One region of the Paenibacillus sp. UASWS1643 genome, then DNA from elsewhere that is predicted to be linked to it. Evidence: riboswitches for the same ligand, from Rfam matches in the RefSeq annotation. Region 1 holds a riboswitch; the other holds the start of a gene.

Region 1 (9,441 bases):
AAGAATACAGGACAGTAATAGGGGACTAATCGGAGAAGAAAAAATAACAGCCGCGCTTCTGCGTGGCTGTTATTTTTAAAAACGGATAGCTAATGTAAATGTTCCCTGTACTTCGTAATCATTTCACCCACCAGGCGGATACCGTACGGATACGAATGGTATGTTCAGGAAGGGATATTGTAGGAGTACTAAGTATACAGGTTATTACTTGGTTTAACTGCAAGCGCAGTTCAGTACAGGTTTGCGGGCAGCAGTGGTCTCATCCAGACGAGTCACCGGTGTGCCATAAGGTGCGTTGAGTACCAATTCAGGTGTCTCTTCCGCTTCTTTGACAATCCGAATCATCGTATCAATAAACCCATCCAGTGTTTCTTTGCTTTCGGTTTCCGTCGGCTCGATCATGATGCATTCTTCAACGTTGAGCGGGAAGTATACCGTAGGCGGGTGATATCCAAAATCAAGTAATCGTTTGGCAACATCCAGTGTACGCACACCATATTGCTTCAATCCCCGACCAGACATGACGAATTCATGTTTGCATACCCCTGGATACGGAATCTCGTAGTAAGGTGCGAGACGAGCCATCATATAGTTGGCATTCAGTACCGCACACTCAGATACACGGCGCAACCCTTCCGGTCCATAGGTGCGAATGTAGGCATAGGCACGTACCAGAATACCGAAGTTGCCATAATACGCTTTAACCCGTCCAATGGATTGATCGCCTTCGCGGTCCAGTGCATACACGCCATCATCATTTTTGATCACCATCGGTTTAGGCAGGAACGGGATTAAACGGCTCTTCACGCCGACTGGTCCGGCGCCAGGTCCACCACCGCCATGAGGCGTACTCATCGTTTTGTGCAAGTTCAGATGCACTACGTCAAAGCCCATATCACCCGGACGAGTAATGCCCATAATGGCATTGGAGTTCGCGCCATCGTAATATAGCAAACCACCAGCCTGGTGTACGATGGATGCAATCTCCTGAATGTCTTTCTCGAACAAACCAAGTGTATTCGGGTTTGTCAGCATCAATGCTGCTGTATCCGTACCAACGGCTGCACGGAGTGCATCCAGATCGACCAGTCCATCTGCACGGGATGGAATCGTTACAGTTTCAAACCCTGCAACGGTTGCACTTGCCGGGTTGGTACCATGCGAAGAATCGGGCACGATGACTTTGGTACGTTGTTCGCCACGACCTTCGTGGTAGGCACGAATCATCATAAGTCCAGTCCATTCGCCATGGGCACCAGCGGCTGGTTGCAGGGTCACAGCGTCCATTCCTGTCAGACCTGCAAGGTCGTTTTGCAACGTATATAACAGTTCAAGAGCACCTTGAATGCTGGATTCATGCTGGTACGGATGGATTTTGGCGAATCCATTATAACGTGCAACATCCTCATTAATCTTGGGATTGTATTTCATTGTACAAGAGCCCAGTGGATAGAATCCGTTATCTACGCCGAAGTTGCGGCGGGACAAAGCAGTATAGTGTCGAATAACATCTACCTCGAACACTTCCGGCAGTGCCGCTACTTCTGAACGGAGCATTTCCCGGGGAATCAACGTATCGGCAGCGAGACGAGGAACGTCACATTCTGGCAGGGAATAAGCGACACGTCCAGGGCTGCTGAGTTCAAAAATCAATGATTGTTCCGGAGCAGGAGATAAGGTCTGTGCACTAAATGTTGTATCCGTCTCAGGTTGAACCGAGTTGGAAACAGAGGTACCTGTTTCCGATTGTCCTTGTACCGATGTTGTCGTTGTCGTCGTCGTTTCCTGAGTCACAGGGATCCCTCCAATGCTCGTGCGAATTCGTCAATCTCTTCCTTAGTGCGCCGTTCGGTAACAGCAATCAGCATATGTCCGGCAAGCTCCGGATAATCACGTCCGAGTCCGTAACCACCAATAAAGCCTGCATCCAGCAATTTCAACTGAAGGGCATCCACGTCGGTTCCTTCAGGAAGTTTAATAACAAACTCATTAAATGTTGGTGCATTAAAAGTAAGGCTAACTCCAGGAATTGCAGTTAATGTATTCAGGGTGTAATGACTCTTTTGCAAATTCAGATCCGCGACATCGATCATACCCTGTTTACCCATGATGGACATATACACAGATGCGCTGAGTGCAAGCAAAGCTTGGTTGGAACAGATGTTGGATGTCGCCTTTTCGCGGCGGATATGCTGTTCACGTGCTTGCAGTGTGAGTACAAATCCACGTTTTCCGTTGCGATCCTTGGTCTGGCCTACAATTCGGCCAGGAATTCGGCGCATATGAGGCTGGGATACGGCGAAATATCCGCATGTCGGGCCGCCGAGTGAAGCGGCGATGCCAAGGGGCTGCGCATCACCTACAACGATGTCGGCACCCAGCTTGCCTGGGGCTTCCAGCAGACCCAGCGATAGCGGGTTGGCACTTACAACGAGTAGGCCCTTGTGCGCATGCACGAGGTTGGCAGCCTGCTTCACATTTTCCACGGCACCAAAGAAGTTCGGACTCTGGATCATGACAGCAGCGGTATCGTCCGATATGGCTGCTTGCAAGGCATCCCAATCAGTGACGCCATCCTTATAACCAATCTCGACAATCTCCAGACGGAGTCCGTGCGCATATGCCTGCAATACCTGACGGGCTTCCGGATGAACAGTACGGGATACGATAAGTTGTTTGCGACGTGTTGCTGCTGCGGCCAGATTACCTGCTTCCGCAAAAGCTGTTGCACCGTCATACATACTGGCATTGGCTACAGCCATACCGGTTAATTCACAGATGTAGGATTGAAATTCGAAAATGGCCTGTAGTTCACCTTGGCTGATCTCAGGCTGATAAGGTGTGTAGGCAGTGTAAAACTCGGAACGGGAAATGACATGATTGATGACGGAAGGAACATGATGATCATATATACCTGCGCCGAGAAAGCTGGCGTGTGTTTCGAAATTGGCGTTGGCGCCGGCTTGTTTGGACATATGACGTGTCAGCGCATATTCATCAAGTTTGGAGGATACGGGCAGCTCGCCCTGATAACGAATCTCTTTTGGAATGTCCTGAAACAGTTCCTCCAGCGTATCCACACCGATGGTTGCGAGCATGGCATTCTGATCTTGCTCAGTCATGGGAATATAACGGTGCTTGCTCATGCTTGATCAGCTCCTTGAGTAAGTGTCTTTGACGTACGTGTCCGTTTATGAAAAGGGGTCTTCACGACCTCGGCTTTCAGTTTCTTCCCTCGGATCTCAATCTCAAGCGGGGTTTCCAGCGCAGCGTATTTGCTGTCGATGAGGGCAAGCCCCAGATTACGCTTCAATGTAGGTGATTGCGTGCCTGTTGTCACTTCACCGATCTGTACGCCTTCGGCGTAAATCGGATAGTGGGGGCGAGGAATGCCGCGCTCCAGCACTTCGATGCCGACCAGTTTACGGGCGGGCCCGTCATTTTTTTGCTGTAACAAGGCTTCGTGTCCGATAAAAGGTCCAGCATTCAGTTTCACAAACATACCAACGCCAGCTTCTAGCGGAGAGATCGTTGCAGATAATTCCTGCCCATACAGAGGCAGCTTGGCTTCAAAACGCAGCGTATCCCTTGCACCAAGTCCAGCCGGAACCAGCCCGTGCTCTTCTCCAGCCTGCATTAATCCATTCCAGACCATAGCGGCCTGATCCGCAGGAACATATAGTTCAAAGCCATCTTCACCTGTATAACCGGTACGGGACAACAGTAATTTTACTCCGCATACTTCAGCATCCGGGACAAAACGAAACGGTTCAATCGAGCTTACATCCGTATCTGTAACTTTCCCGATAATGTCTACAGCCAGTGGACCTTGCAAGGCCAGCAGCGCCGTCTGCTCCGAATCGTTGGTCATGCTTACGCCGGGGATCAGGTGCTCTTGCAGCCATGCCCAATCCTTGTCGATGTTGGAGGCGTTAACTACGAGCATATAATGCTGATCTTCCAGCTTATACACGAGCAGATCGTCCACCACACCGCCATCTGGATAACACATCAGGGTGTACTGGGCTTGACCGGGAACCAGCGTGGTCACATCATTGGTCGTCATTTGTTGCAAAAAAACTTCAGCCTGCTCACCCTGTACTGTGAATTCGCCCATATGGGATACATCGAATAGTCCAGCACGCTCACGCACCGCTTCATGTTCTTTCTGAATTCCGCTAAATTGCACCGGAAGCTCCCAGCCTCCAAAATCAATGCACCGTACGCCTTCGTATTGCTGATATAGTGGGAAGAGTGGTGTTCTAAGCAAATCGGACATCAAATCACCTCATCATGGACCGTCAACCGGCCGGAAATATAATCGTGGATCAATGAAGCAGGGTGTTTTTAAATTTTTCAGCTAGATATTTTCATCACATAAGTATGGTAAGGCAGCTATGGCAGCGCCGTTCGACATCCTGTTTTTCGTTTTTGGGAAAAAGGAAAAGGACAGGCCAAAGAATCGGCATGCCAAGTAGCACGCTGTATTCTAAGGCTCTGTCCCTTGTACCTGAGAGTTACCCCGCTGCAGTTGTGCAGCAGGTTTCCCCTTGGGTGATCATAACGCCCGCACAGGGCGAATAGATGCTCTCCAGAGTTGCGTCCTGTAAAAGTCCTTTTGCCTGAGAGATTCACCCCCGCTTATCGGTGGTTTACTCCTTCGGCGTTACCTCATGTACATCCCGAATCGGGTGTCACGGGTAATCTCTCCCTTTACATTCATCCGCGGGTATAACATAGTCCAATAAACACATTTACTCCTCTCATTAAAACGTGAATCCACTACCGATGTCAAGAACGATATCATTGATAATGAATAAAAACCGAATATTTAATATCATTTTAATGTTATTGTTCGTGTATTTATAAAGAGTGCGCTTACTATTCTAATATTCACCAGTATATGAAGAAAGAGTGTAATCCGGTTACAGGATTTAGAGGTGATCAGCAAATAAATTGTGAGGTATCTTGACATTTGATTCATAAATATCATACGCTATGTTCTGGGAAAAAGGTTAAGGTCAAAGAACGCATGCACTCATTTAATGAAAAGCGAGGCGGATATCGATGAGCGAATTGAAAAGTGATTTCCTGTACAGTGAAGAGCACGAATGGGTTCAAACCGTAGGGGAGGATACTGTACGTATTGGCATTACCGAGTTCGCGCAGCATCAGCTGGGTGACATTGTGTTTGTGGAATTGCCTGACCTTGAAACCAATGTAAAAGCAGAGGACAGCATTGGAACGATCGAATCGGTCAAAACGGTTTCGGACTTGTTCTCTCCCGTCACAGGTTCAATTATTGCAGTCAATGATTCGTTGCAGGACTCACCTGAACTTGTGAACAGCTCTCCTTACGAGGAAGGCTGGATGATTGAGATTCGTGTTGAAGGAGATCTGACAGCAGCATTGTCTACATTGATGAATGCAGATGCGTATCGTAAGCATACGGAAAACTAGTATCAACAACGAACTTGTACTTATTAACATATATTTTATAACAAAATGAAATAAGCTTCATATTGTTTCGACCTGTGTGAGCCGGATGCTTGCACAGGTTTTTTGTGCTTTCCAGGAATGGTTTTGAATAGGGATCGAGGCAGATTGGGGATGTAAATCACCTGATTGGACCAAGCTATAGGTTAGAAAATGATTCTGGAAATGACAAAAGTCATAGGCAGGAAAAGCCTTGTGTACCAATGAGTTCAGCCATTATGCATCGATTGAAACGATTACATAACCTAATGTTGTCATCATTGTTCATGACGAAAGTACGCTTTCATTTCATTGAACAGGAGAGCATTCTCGCTTAGGATTACAGCAGGGGAGAAATGATACCCCTTTCATAAATCATAATCACTTGATCCGAGGAGGATAATACAATGAGTAATTTGGACCAATCGTCCAATTCCAAAGGTGGGCTACGGGTAGGTGTGCAGCGTTTTGGCCGATTCCTGAGCGGTATGGTCATGCCGAATATGGGTGCATTTATCGCCTGGGGATTAATTACGGCTATGTTTATTAAAACAGGCTGGTTCCCTAATGAGACACTTGAACAGCTAGTCGATCCGATGATCAAATATTTGCTGCCACTGTTGATTGGTTACACCGGGGGTACGATGGTGCATGGTCAGCGTGGTGGTGTCGTGGGTGCCATTATGACCATTGGGGTCATCGTGGGTAGTGATATTCCGATGTTCCTCGGTGCCATGATTGCCGGACCACTGGCAGCATGGATCATCAAAAAGTTCGATAAATCCATTGAAGGTAAAGTTAGAGCCGGATTCGAAATGTTGGTTAATAACTTCTCAGCCGGTATTATTGGCGGGATCTTGGGGATTTTTGCTCTACTGGGTATTGGGCCAGCTGTAGAAGCAATTAGCAAAGTATTGTCTGCCGGGGTGCAAGGTCTGATGAATCTGGGCTTGCTACCGCTGGTCAACCTGATTATCGAACCAGGTAAAGTATTGTTCCTGAACAATGCAATCAACCACGGTATTCTGACCCCGATTGCAACCGATCAGGCAAGAGAATTAGGACAATCTGTTCTATACATGCTTGAATCGAACCCGGGTCCGGGACTTGGTATCTTGCTTGCTTACTGTTTCTTCGGACGCGGAATGGCCAAATCTTCTGCGCCGGGTGCCGTTATCATTCATTTCTTCGGGGGAATTCATGAGATCTACTTCCCTTACATTCTGATGAGACTGATTCTGATTCTTGCCGCAATTGCGGGTGGCGTCGCAGGTACATTAACATTCATGCTCACTGGAGCAGGACTTGTTTCAGCACCATCACCGGGTAGTATTATCGCGTATTTCCTCTTAACACCAAAAGGTGGATACCTGCCGATGCTTGCAGGGGTGCTTGTAGCAGCAGTCGTTTCCTTCCTGGTTGCAGCAGTGTTGCTGAAAACAGGTAAACAAAAGGACGAAGATCTGGAGTCCGCATCCAGTCGGATGAAAGACATGAAGAGTCAAGGAACCGTGCCAAACGCTGGCATTACGGCTAATCAGCGTGAAGCAGACAGAGCCGCAGATATGGCTTCTTCTACAGTCAAAACAGACGTGAAGAAAATTGTCTTCTCCTGTGATGCAGGCATGGGTTCGAGTGCCATGGGCGCTTCCATTCTACGCAAGAAGATGAAGGCAGAGGGGATTGACGTTACGGTAACCAATACGGCTATCAGTGATATCCCGCCGGATGCAGATGTGGTCATCACACAACAAATATTAACCGATCGTGCCCGCTCTGTTGCTCCGAACGCAGAACATATATCCATCGACAACTTCCTAAAAAGCCCGGAATACGATGCGCTCGTTGAACGTCTAAAGTAATTGCACGCATTCGTTTTCCCTGAGCCGGAGGCTGAGATATGAGTATTACCAAAAGACAACGTGAAATCGTGGAGTTTCTGCTGGAGCATCCACATGAAGTCACTGCCGGCGAAATCGCCGTTGAAGTAAAGGTCAGTACCCGAACAGTTCACCGGGAGCTGCAAATGATTGAACAATGGCTTGAACCTTTGGGCATGAGGCTGGAAAAAAAATCGGGAACCGGTATTCGAATCGATGCCAGTTCCGATGATCTGGCTGTATTGCGCCAGCAACTAGAGGGTAAAGAATATGTAGAGTTTACGCCAGAAGAGCGTAAGCTCTTCATGCTTTGCATCCTGCTGGATGAACCAGAGCCTGTAAAGTTACTCGCCTTGGCTTCGGATCTTAAAGTGACCGTATCCACCGTAACCACTGATCTGGACGATCTGGAGTCACGGATTCGTCAGGCGGGACTAAAGCTGGTTCGTAGACGTGGATATGGCGTCAAGATTAACGGGAGTGAGACGATTCATCGCACAGCCATAGCTGCACTTGCTCTGGAATTTCTGGATGAGTCCGACCTGTTCGGAAGACAACCTGAACAAGGCGGCTCCATCGTAAACCAAAAATTGCTGGATATGATCGGACATGGTGATGTGCTTACGATCGAAAATGCGTTATGGCAACCAGACATCGAATGGCTGGAGAACATCCCGGAACGGCAATACATGAAGCTGCTGATTCAATTATCCGTCGCGGTAGTACGTATTCGTAAAGGCATTGGCATTGGCCGCATACCTCCCCTGGAGAACAAGGGAGATGAAGTCGCAGAGCAGGATGAGATGAAGGTTCCACCTTATATGGCTTCCCGCTTGTGTGGTGTGTTATCCACCCAGCTGGGGCTGACATTCTCCCAAGATGAACAAGCTTATTTTCATAGACTATTACTTGAGACAGAGCAGCGAATTCACTCTTCGAGGCTGTTGCCAATAGACGACTTGATTTTACTGGACAGGGTACATTCTCTGATTGATCAGATGCAAGCTAGAACGCATTATGTCTTTCATGAGGATCGTTTGCTTCGTGAAGGTCTGCTTGGTCATATGCAACCTGTTATGGAGCGAATTGAAGGGCAACAGATGATTCGTAATCCGTTACTGCAGCAGATTCGCAAGGATTATGACTCCCTCTTCGAAGAGGTCAAACAATCCGTGCATCAAGCTTGGCCAGGTACAGACGTTCCGGATGAGGAAATTGGTTTCCTGGTCATGCATTTTGGGGCTTCCATCGAGAGGTTACGTGCATTGAAACGGGAGATCCGGGCGATCATCGTGTGTACAAGCGGAATTGGATCATCACGCATGCTTTCCAGCCGATTGTCCAAGGAGATTCCCGAGATTCGGATCATGGATAGTGTGTCCTGGTATGAAGCTGCCCGGATACCTACAGATCAATATGATCTGGTCTTATCCACTGTCGATCTGCCGATGGAGGAGCACCAGTATTACAAAGTGAGTCCACTGCTTACGGCAGAAGAGAGTGAACGTCTGCGTCATTTTATCCGGACAACAACGTTACAACGACAGCATAACAAGCCGCATGAAACAGAGGTTCAGACGACAAGTCGTTACTCGGACCCTGATGGAATGGAAGCTATTTTAGTTGAAATCGTCCGAATCATTGGCAAGTTTCAGGTGTATCCGCTGGATAATCAGGATATCGGATTCTATAAGACCGTATACGCGATGTGTAATGTACTCCATGGATCTGGTGTGTTGAAGGAACCGGAGGAGGTCGCGAAACGGTTGGAGGCACGTGAGGCAGTGGGGAGTCAGAAGATTCCCGGTACAAGACTTGCGCTGTTTCATACACGCAGTGAGGGGATCTACAGGCCGTCCATCAGCTTGTTTCAGCTCACTGAGCCACTCCTTCGTACGCCGGATGATCCGGCAGGAGTTACCCATGTCCTCTTGATGCTCGGTCCCAGAGAATTATCCAAGGAAAGCCTGGAGGTTCTCAGTGAGATCAGCGCACTGTTATTACAGGAAGAAATGATTACATTACTGGAAAAGGGAATCAGGGATGAACTCATTCATTACCTGTCCCAGGAACTTGTTGGATTTTA
Region 2 (9,441 bases), on a different contig from region 1:
AGGAGGAACCAACATGGCCATACCTTTTGGTACGGAACAGTTAAGCATATATTATGGACATTTTCAGGCGGTCAAGCAGATCAGTCTCACATTTCCCGAAGCGAGCGTAACGGCGCTCATCGGGCCGTCTGGCTGCGGTAAATCCACGTTCCTCCGGTCGCTTAACCGAATGAACGACGAGATCGCCGGTTCCCGCACAGAGGGACATATCTGGATGGACGGTAACGATCTGAATGAGCCTGGAACCGATGTAATCAAGCTTCGCCAGAAGATTGGCATGGTGTGGCAGAAGCCAAATCCTTTTCATAAGTCCATCTACAACAATATCGCGTTTGGCCCCCGCTACCGTGGTACGAAGAGTAAGAAGGCACTGGATGAGATTGTGGAAAAAAGCTTGCGTCGTGCTGCGCTTTGGGACGAAGTGAAAGACAGGCTGAATGAATCAGCCCTGTCTCTCTCAGGTGGACAACAGCAGCGGTTATGTATCGCCCGCGCTCTGTCTGTTGATCCGCAGATTCTGCTGCTCGATGAGCCTGCATCTGCACTTGACCCGGTATCTACGGGTAAAGTTGAAGAGTTGATTACCGAGCTCAAGAAAGATCTGCGGATTGTTATTGTTACCCATAACATGCAGCAGGCGGCACGCATCTCGGATTACACGGCTTATTTCTATCTTGGAAGTATGGTTGAGCACGGGGATACGGAGCACATTTTCACTAACCCGGACAATCGTCTGACGCAAGAATACATTATGGGTCGTTTCGGTTAATTGGATCATGGAGTGTAACATAGAGTAATAGAGATAAAGAAATAAATATAGAAAAAAGAAAGCACAATGCCTGGACAGTTGGTCGGGGGTTGTGCTTTTTTAATTTGTAATTTTAGTGGAATTTTCTGTATGCAGGATAAACATTATGCTACGATATTTAGTGTGAAGAGAACGTTTACATAACTCCGAAGGAGATGTTGATGATCAATACGGATAAGATGTCTTATGATCACATGGCAGCGGATATCATACAGAACTACACGATTGAAAAACCTGTCGTTTCCTATATTCGTCACAACGAGAATCTGACGTACCATGTCGTGGATGAAGCGAGCGGGCAGAAGTATCTGCTGCGTATACATCAAGCCGCATATGCAAGTATGTCAGGCATTCAGCATACGCCTCCTGCGCTGGAGGCAGAGATGAACCTGCTTCATGAGTTAAATGCAACGACAGCATTGCGCGTGCAACATCCGGTACGCAATGCATCCGGTGAATGTGTCACGGTATGGACAAGTGAGGCAGGGAAAGAGATCTGTTGTACAGTACTGGAGTGGATTGAGGGGAGGGACATCCAGCAGGGAGAACGCCTGACAACAGAGCAGATCTATGATCTTGGGGCACAACTGCAGATGCTTCATCAATATGGACGTGTGCAGAATCAGACAGATCGAACTAAGGTACGCCCGGCATATGGCAATGTCCATGAGAATTTGGTCATGTTAGGGCAGCTGGAGGAAGGTGTCCGACTGGGGATTTTTACAACGGAAGACTTCGATCTGCTTCGTGAGACGTTTGAGAACATTAATGAGCAGCTAGCAACGTACCCACAGCACGCAGGGACATGGGGGATCATTCATGGGGATATTACTCGCAACAATCTGCTGATAACGGATCAGGGGATGTCCATGATTGATTTTTGCCTACACGGTTATGGTTATTATCTTTTCGATGCCGGAGGGGCAGCACTTATGTTCAACCGGGAGGAACGTGACATATTCTTATCAGGTTATACCAAACAGATCGGACCACTGACGGATCGTGATATCCGATTAATGGAAGGGTTCATGTTGATCTTTACACTGGGTTATTATGCCTTTCAGATGGCGAATGAGTCGAGACACGAATGGATGAAAGACCGCATGCCGAAGTTATGCAGCAAGTATTGCAGACCCTATGTACAGAACGAGAGTATCTTCTACGAACTGTGAATTAGGGTGTACAGATCCGGAAGGGCTACGAACAGTGTGGTTCAAATATAATGGTTGCCTGAATACCCGAACAGTTTCGTGGACAATATCATAAATAGTAGTAAGCGCTTTATGAATTGAAGGGAAATGAAATAAGCTGTTTACAAGTTCTTTTTATCGTTTTAATGTGATGAAAGCTGACAAAATATTCTGGTTTTATCGATTCAATCGAAAATGAAGGAAATACATCCAAAGAAATCGTTAAGTTTGTTGACACTGATCTTCCGGTCGATTAATCTTAATGAAGAAGAATGAACGATTTCCATTACTGTTCTGACATTCGCTCAGAATGGTTCCATACAGCGGATGATAACGAGCGGGAGAGACCTGAATTAGCCGAGCAAAATGGCTAGTGTTCAGGCACCGAAGGAGCAAGCTGCTGCGCACCCGGCCCAGTGGTTAATCTCTCAGGTAAATGTACCATCGTTGGACGCAACTCTGGAGAGTGCGCGAATTGCGCCACCCAAGGGGTATATGATCAGTTAGTCCGGTGACTTGTCTGTAATCGCAGGCAATGCACCTTGTCGTGAGACACTGCTGATCGTGAAACTCTCAGGTATCGAGGACAGAGAGAGGGCCTGAGGCCTTCTTCTGTCCTTTTTTGATGTCATCATTCAGTAATAAAGGAACATTATGGCATGGGATCTGGATGGAAATGACGAATACAATTGGAGGGTTACAAGGTGCGATTTAAAGATGTTTTCTCAATTATTGGTCCGTCGATGACGGGGCCTTCAAGTTCACATACAGCTGGAGCAGCAAGGCTCGGAAGAATCGCTCGTCAGTGGCTAGGTGGTACGCCCGAACGTGCCCGGTTGACACTATACGGCTCATTTGCTGATACGTATCAGGGGCACGGAACAGATCTGGCACTGATCGGCGGTCTGCTGGATTATGTCACAGACGATCCGCGTATCCCGGATGCAGAGCAATATGCAGAGGAAGCGGGCATGGAGGTTGAATTTTACACAAGTGGCCTGCCTGCTCCTCATCCGAATACGGTCAAAATTGAGTTGTGGCATGAAGGGCGTACATGTTCCTTAATTGGTGCTTCTATTGGTGGTGGTAGTGTATCGGTGCATGCGATGAATGATTTTCGTGTTCAGATTAGTGGTGAGTTTCCGACACTCGTGCTGCGGCATGCGGACAAAGCAGGGGTGCTTGCCTCGGTAACGTCCACGATCAGTTCATCCGGGGTTAACATCGGGTATATGCAGGTGGACCGGAAAGCCCGTGATGGCGAAGCGCTTACTGCGATGGAGATGGATGGCGTGCCGAATCCTGATATGCTCAAGCGTCTGAAGGAGCTGGATCATGTACTGGACATTCGTGTCATCGATTTGAAGAGAGGAGTTGATTCGGATGCGATTTAAACATTTACACGAACTGAATACGATCTGTACAGCGGAATCCAAAACGATTGCTCAACTGATGATCGAGGAGCAGGTTCAGGAGACCAATACACCGGAAGCGGATGTTGTGAAACAGATGTCTGAATATTATCAGGTGATGAAGGAAGCGGTACGTAAAGGGTTAACGGAAGATACCACTTCACGCAGTGGATTAACGGGTGGAGACGGTAAAAGAATGGCCGAGTACATTCGCAAGGGTGAGACTTGCTCAGGAGATGCTTCCGCACTTGCCATGGCGTATGCCCTGTGTGTATCTGAAGTAAATGCCTCCATGGGCCGGATTGTGGCAACACCAACAGCCGGTTCCTGCGGCATCATCCCCGGTGTTTTTATTAGCTCACAGGAGCGATTTGGCTGGACGGACGAACATTTGGTGAATGGGTTGTTCTGCGCGGGAGCGATCGGTTATGTTATCGCCAACAATTCATTTATCTCCGGTGCGGAAGGGGGCTGTCAGGCAGAAGTGGGTTCCGCGATCGGCATGGCTGCAGGTGCCATGGTTGAACTGCGTGGAGGTACACCGGAACAGGTCGTTCATGCCGTAGGCTTGGCGTTGAAAAATACACTGGGCCTTATCTGCGATCCGGTCGCAGGCCTCGTTGAGATTCCATGCATCGTCCGTAACGGATTGGGTGCAGTTACGGCGCTGGCTGCGGCTGATATGGCCCTGGCCGGAGTGCGTAGTGCTATTCCGTCAGATGAAGTCATCGACGTTATGCTGGAAGTAGGCAGTGCGATGCCGAGCCGTCACCGGGAGACAGCCCAAGGCGGGTTGGCTCAGACGCCAACTGGCCGTAAAATGATGCAGAAGCTGGCAAAACCGAAGGCCAAGCGTGCAGAGCCGGAGATGGAGCCGAAGACAGCGGATTCTGACACAACTACAAGTGGGGCGGACAATGCTCAAGTGGACACGGACCCTCAGGTTTAAGCTGAACTGGGACTACCGGGATATGATCAGTGACATTATTATGTATAATGGCGAATACAAAACAAGCGTCCGCGAACCCGAATCCGGGTTCTGCAGGACGCTTGTTTTTATGCTGTCAAATGATGCGAAGCCAGGTTACTAATATGTGACTTCAGATGTATGTGTAATCTGATCTAGTCCTTGCTCACAGACGTACTCAGTACGGCATATCCATACGCAGGCAATTCAATGGCAAGCACGTCATCATCCTTGGCGGTACGATGGTTTCCACCGAATAGCTCGGTCCATTCCTCGTCACCAGCCTCCAGCTCGACAATAGCCGTCTCTTCCGAGCGATTGAACAGAACCAGAATGCGTTCCTCTTCATTCTGCCGTTCGAATACCAATTGGCTGCCATCCGAGCGAGCCTGCAGGAAACGAACGGTGCCTTCTGCACGGAGGGCAGGATGAGCATGACGCAGGGAGATCAGTTTTTGATAAAAGTCGAGCAACTCACGGTCCTGCTTCGCTTCATCCCATTCCATGCATTTACGGCAGCCCGGATCATGCTCGCCGTCCATGCCAATCTCGTCTCCGTAATAGATGCACGGCGCGCCCATGTAACTGAACTGGAATAATGCAGCCAGCTTCATCTTGCGCTGGTCTCCTTCACACAGCGTGAGCAGTCGCGGGGTATCGTGACTGTCCAGCAAGTTAAACGCCACTTCGCTGGCCTGAAGCGGATAACGGGATAATTGCCGACCGATGGAGTTCGCGAACTGTTCGGCATGCATTGTGTTTTTCACAAAGAAAGCATTCACAGCATCGGTAAACGGATAGTTCATGGACGCATCGAACTGGTCGCCTTGAAGCCAGGAGGAGGACTCATTCCATACTTCGCCCAGAATATAGGCATCCGGATTAGCAGCTTTGACTACTCGGCGGAAATCACGCCAGAAGGCATCATCCACTTCGTCGGCAACATCCAGTCGCCATCCGTCTGCACCCACTTCCTTAATCCAGTACTCGGCAACCTCCAGCAGATAGGCTTTAACCTCGGCATTCTCCGTATTCAGCTTTGGCATGTGTGCTTCGAATCCGAAGGTCTCATAAGTAGGAATGCCATCCTTCACGTCCAGCGGGTATTCGTGTACATGGAACCAGTCCTTGTATTTGGATTGTTCTCCGTTCTTCTGCACATCCACAAACGGGGCAAACGTCTTCCCGGAATGGTTGAACACAGCATCCAGAAGTACGCGAATTCCACGTGCATGGCACAGCTCGACCAGTCGTTTCACGGTATCTGCGTCACCAAAGTGCCGGTCTACCCGCAGGTAGTCCTCAGTATCGTATTTGTGATTGGTGGTGGCTTCAAAAATGGGTGTGAAGTAGATCGCATTAATGCCAAGATCGCTGATGTAATCCAGATGGTTGATCACGCCCTGAAGGTCACCGCCGAAGAAATTGAAGGGTGTTGGCTCGCCGCCCCACGGTTCCACCTTTTCCGGACTAATATCCGGATTGCCGTTCGCGAATCGTTCAGGGAAAATCTGATAGAACACCGCATCCTTAACCCATGCAGGGGGTGTGAATACAGCTCCGGCATGAATATAAGGGAACTGGAACATACGACCTGGATCGTCCGGTTCTTCTTCCTGGAAGTCCGTCTCGGTCATCCAGATCTGTTCGTCTCCGTTTTTCAGCAGAAAAGAGTATTTCAGTCGGTGGTAGGGAGGTTTCACCTCGCCCTCGAAGTAATCGAACATCGAGTCAGAGGTGAACTTTGTTAAAGGAACCAGCGCTTTGGTTGCATCCCACGCATATTTGTCTCCAGTCAGGGCATGTACCTCAGTCAGATCATTCTTTTTGGCGCGCAGGCGCAGATGAATTGTGTCTTGGTCATAGGCATAGGCCCAATTGCGTTTCGGTTGATGATAGATGGCTTCCAACAGCATAATGAAATTCCTCCCGTCAGGTGTAGGTATAATATGTACTTGGTCGATTTGATTGATATAACATTCCCCACGTTAATGGATAAGCTATAATTAGAATGTGTGGTAACGTAAAGGAATTCAACATGGCTTCAACAAGATAACAAGATATGAACCCATCTGTTATAGACAGCTTTTGTGATGATGATGCTCAGATATATCATTAACCCAATGGGGGCGGAAAGGAAACGAATATTCGAATGAAAACCAAACTGTTATATATTGAAGATGATACGGAAATTGCAACTTGGGTCAGAGCCGATCTGGAGGAACGCGGTTATGAGGTGGTATGGCTCGGCAGTGGTGAAGGTGCAGCGGAGGCTGCTGCTGGTTGCTCACTCATTATTCTGGATGTCATGCTGCCCGGGTTGGATGGATTTACGGTGGGTCAGCGACTGAAAAAAGAACATCCAGCCGTGCCCATTGTCATGCTCTCGGCCAGAACGTCCATTGACGACAAGTTGCATGGTCTCGATTTTGCCGATGACTATGTGACCAAACCATTTCACCCCGATGAACTGGCTGCCCGGATTGAGGTCCAACTGCGTAAGGCGGGAACTGCGGTCTCATCGGATACAGCTCTGAAGCTGGATCACCTCTCCATCTATGAGAAGGACAACCGCATCGTCAATGAGGAGACGGGGGATGAGATTGTTTTATCGGGAAAACAGTTCCACATCTTCGCTTACCTGCTACGACATATGGGCATGATTCGAACCAAAGAGCAGATCTATGAAGCCGTCTGGAACGAGCCCTACCTGGATGGAGACAAGACTTTGATGGTACATATTCGACATCTACGCGAGAAGCTGGAGCTTGACCCGGCCAATCCGGTAGTTATTCAGACAGTCCGCGGTGTGGGATATCGCGTGAAGAAGCCATGATCCGACGGTTCAGAGCACGGAAGACGATGAATGGAGAATGGAAAGGAGAACCGCGCATGGCTCCTAAGCATAAGCAAACCAGGCAGGGCAAGCTACGCTTTGGGCGGTCCTTGATGTCCAGATATATCATCCTGATTCTGGCGGCAGTATTATTCGTGCCCGTCGTTCTGCCGATCATATCCATCATATATGTTGTCGTAGTGAACAACACAAATACGAATCAAGCGGCACCGTACGGTGATGTTACCCGGATCAGTAACCTATGGTCGCGTGAAGCGGTGAACCTGAATGGTGCTTCAGATGAGGAGATTAAGGCCCGTTTGGAGCAATTACATGCATCGTATCCCAAGTCTTCCATGTATCGTGTGAATGCGAGCGGTGAGACCCTCTTTATTCTCGGTGGTGAAGATGTAACGCTTCTGAATTCCACATCGCCGGATGGCAGGACAGACACGACATTGAGATGGTCACTGGATTCCGGGAAAACGGCAGAGACTCGAATTCCGGCCATATGGAATGTGAGCAACACGGTGCAATTCATGAAAGAAGCTTCCTATCGAGATCCGCTAACCGTAGTTACATACATCGGCGGAGGTGAAAAGGACAAGGGACAGGGCTTCATGATCATTGAAGTGCCGCGATCACTTCTGCAAATGACACAGAGCAACTGGCCGATGGAGCTCCTGTATCTTGGCATTGTGATGACTATCATCTTCATGATTTTCATCATCATGTCGATTCTCTTCTTCGCGCGCATTCGCAAACGACTTATTCGCTTACAGACGGCGATGATGACCCCGGGCAAGGAGGGCATTCCGCTTCCGGTAGATATCCGCCGGTCAGATGAGATTGGTCAACTGGAGGAATCCTTCAATCAGATGGTGCATCAACTGTCCGACAGCCGTCGCCGTGAACGCGAGGAAGAACAATTGCGCAAACGTCTGATTGCGGGGCTTTCCCACGATCTGCGCACCCCGCTAACGGTGATTCGTGGGCATATGCATGCTTTGCACAAGGAAGCGCTGAGCGAGCAAGGTGACCGTTCATTACATCGCATGGAAGCGAAGATGGAGGACCTCGGTGGGCTCATTGACAACATGTTGTCCTATAATTTGCTCACGAGTGGGAAATATACACTGAAGCTGGAAGAGAAAGATATACTGCGGATCGTCAGGGAAACGGCTGCCGCCTGGTACCCGGTCTGGGAGAAAGAGCAATTTGATATTGATATTGACCTGCCAGAGGAACCGCTGATCTGGCATATGGATGAACAGGGCATGCGCCGTATTCTTGATAATTTGTTCCAAAACGTGATACGTCATGCCGCCAGCGGGAAATATATTGGTATATCAACTCAGGAGATTCAGGGTGAGACGGCCATCGTTATTCAGGATCGGGGTCCGGGAATGCAACCGAATTCCGACACAAAAGGCACAGGTCTAGGCTTATCCATTGTAGACCTGTTGATTCGTGAGATGGGTCTGTGCAAGCGGGTAAGCAGTTCCGATACGGGTGTCCAGACATATATCTACAGTGGTAAGGGAAACAGGGAAACAACAAACCGCTGAAATAGCTTTTTTAAACTAAACTTAAACTAGAGACTACTTTGGCTTTAACCTTGGAAGGTTACGATAGTTCCGAGGTGATCATACAGTGAGTGAAAATATTATTCAAACGGCGAATTTATGGAAAACATACCGGGACCGTGCAGCGGTCCGTGAACTTGATCTGCATATTAAAAAGGGAGATATCTACGGCTTCCTCGGTCCCAACGGTGCCGGCAAAACAACAACGATTCGCATGCTTCTCGGCTTGATTAAACCAACCAAAGGCGTGATCCGTATCTTCGACAAGGATATCCGCAAGGATCGCATGGATATCTTGCGCCGTGTGGGTTCCTTGGTCGAATACCCGTCCTATTACGGACATCTGAACGCAGTAGAGAATCTGGAAACTTTGCGCCGCATCATCAATGTACCAAAATCAAGAATTGCTGAAGTGCTGTCCATTGTAGATCTGACCAAGGATGCCAAACGTTCGGTGAAGGGGTACTCCCTTGGGATGAAGCAACGTCTGGGTATTGCCAGCGCTTTGTTGGGTGAACCGGAGCTGCTGATTCTGGACGAACCAACGAATGGGCTCGATCCTGCCGGTATTCAGGAGATTCGGGAACTGATCAAACGTATGCCTCTGGAACATGGCATTACCGTTCTGGTTTCCAGTCACTT

Evidence for each region. Region 1 has a riboswitch for glycine ahead of gcvT (glycine cleavage system aminomethyltransferase GcvT). Riboswitches for the same ligand answer to the same signal wherever they lie in the genome.
Region 2: another riboswitch for glycine. It lies ahead of sdaAB (L-serine ammonia-lyase, iron-sulfur-dependent subunit beta); the one in region 1 lies ahead of gcvT (glycine cleavage system aminomethyltransferase GcvT).

The regions. Positions count from the first base shown of each region.
Region 1 covers NZ_VXKZ01000099.1:98,675-108,115, forward strand. The annotation lists gene gcvPB (aminomethyl-transferring glycine dehydrogenase subunit GcvPB) at 214-1,653, opposite strand; gene gcvPA (aminomethyl-transferring glycine dehydrogenase subunit GcvPA) at 1,791-3,146, opposite strand; gene gcvT (glycine cleavage system aminomethyltransferase GcvT) at 3,143-4,279, opposite strand; glycine riboswitch at 4,496-4,597, opposite strand; glycine riboswitch at 4,601-4,723, opposite strand; gene gcvH (glycine cleavage system protein GcvH) at 5,068-5,460, shown strand; gene FE296_RS07485 (PTS mannitol transporter subunit IIBC) at 5,883-7,337, shown strand; gene FE296_RS07490 (BglG family transcription antiterminator) at 7,376-9,441, shown strand, end outside.
Region 2 covers NZ_VXKZ01000107.1:142,572-152,012, forward strand. The annotation lists gene pstA (phosphate ABC transporter permease PstA) at 1-1, shown strand, start outside; gene pstB (phosphate ABC transporter ATP-binding protein PstB) at 14-769, shown strand; gene FE296_RS14055 (phosphotransferase enzyme family protein) at 970-1,980, shown strand; glycine riboswitch at 2,327-2,451, shown strand; glycine riboswitch at 2,456-2,590, shown strand; gene sdaAB (L-serine ammonia-lyase, iron-sulfur-dependent subunit beta) at 2,703-3,392, shown strand; gene sdaAA (L-serine ammonia-lyase, iron-sulfur-dependent, subunit alpha) at 3,382-4,359, shown strand; gene FE296_RS14070 (alpha-glycosidase) at 4,533-6,293, opposite strand; gene FE296_RS14075 (response regulator transcription factor) at 6,530-7,213, shown strand; gene FE296_RS14080 (HAMP domain-containing sensor histidine kinase) at 7,270-8,781, shown strand; gene FE296_RS14085 (ABC transporter ATP-binding protein) at 8,867-9,441, shown strand, end outside.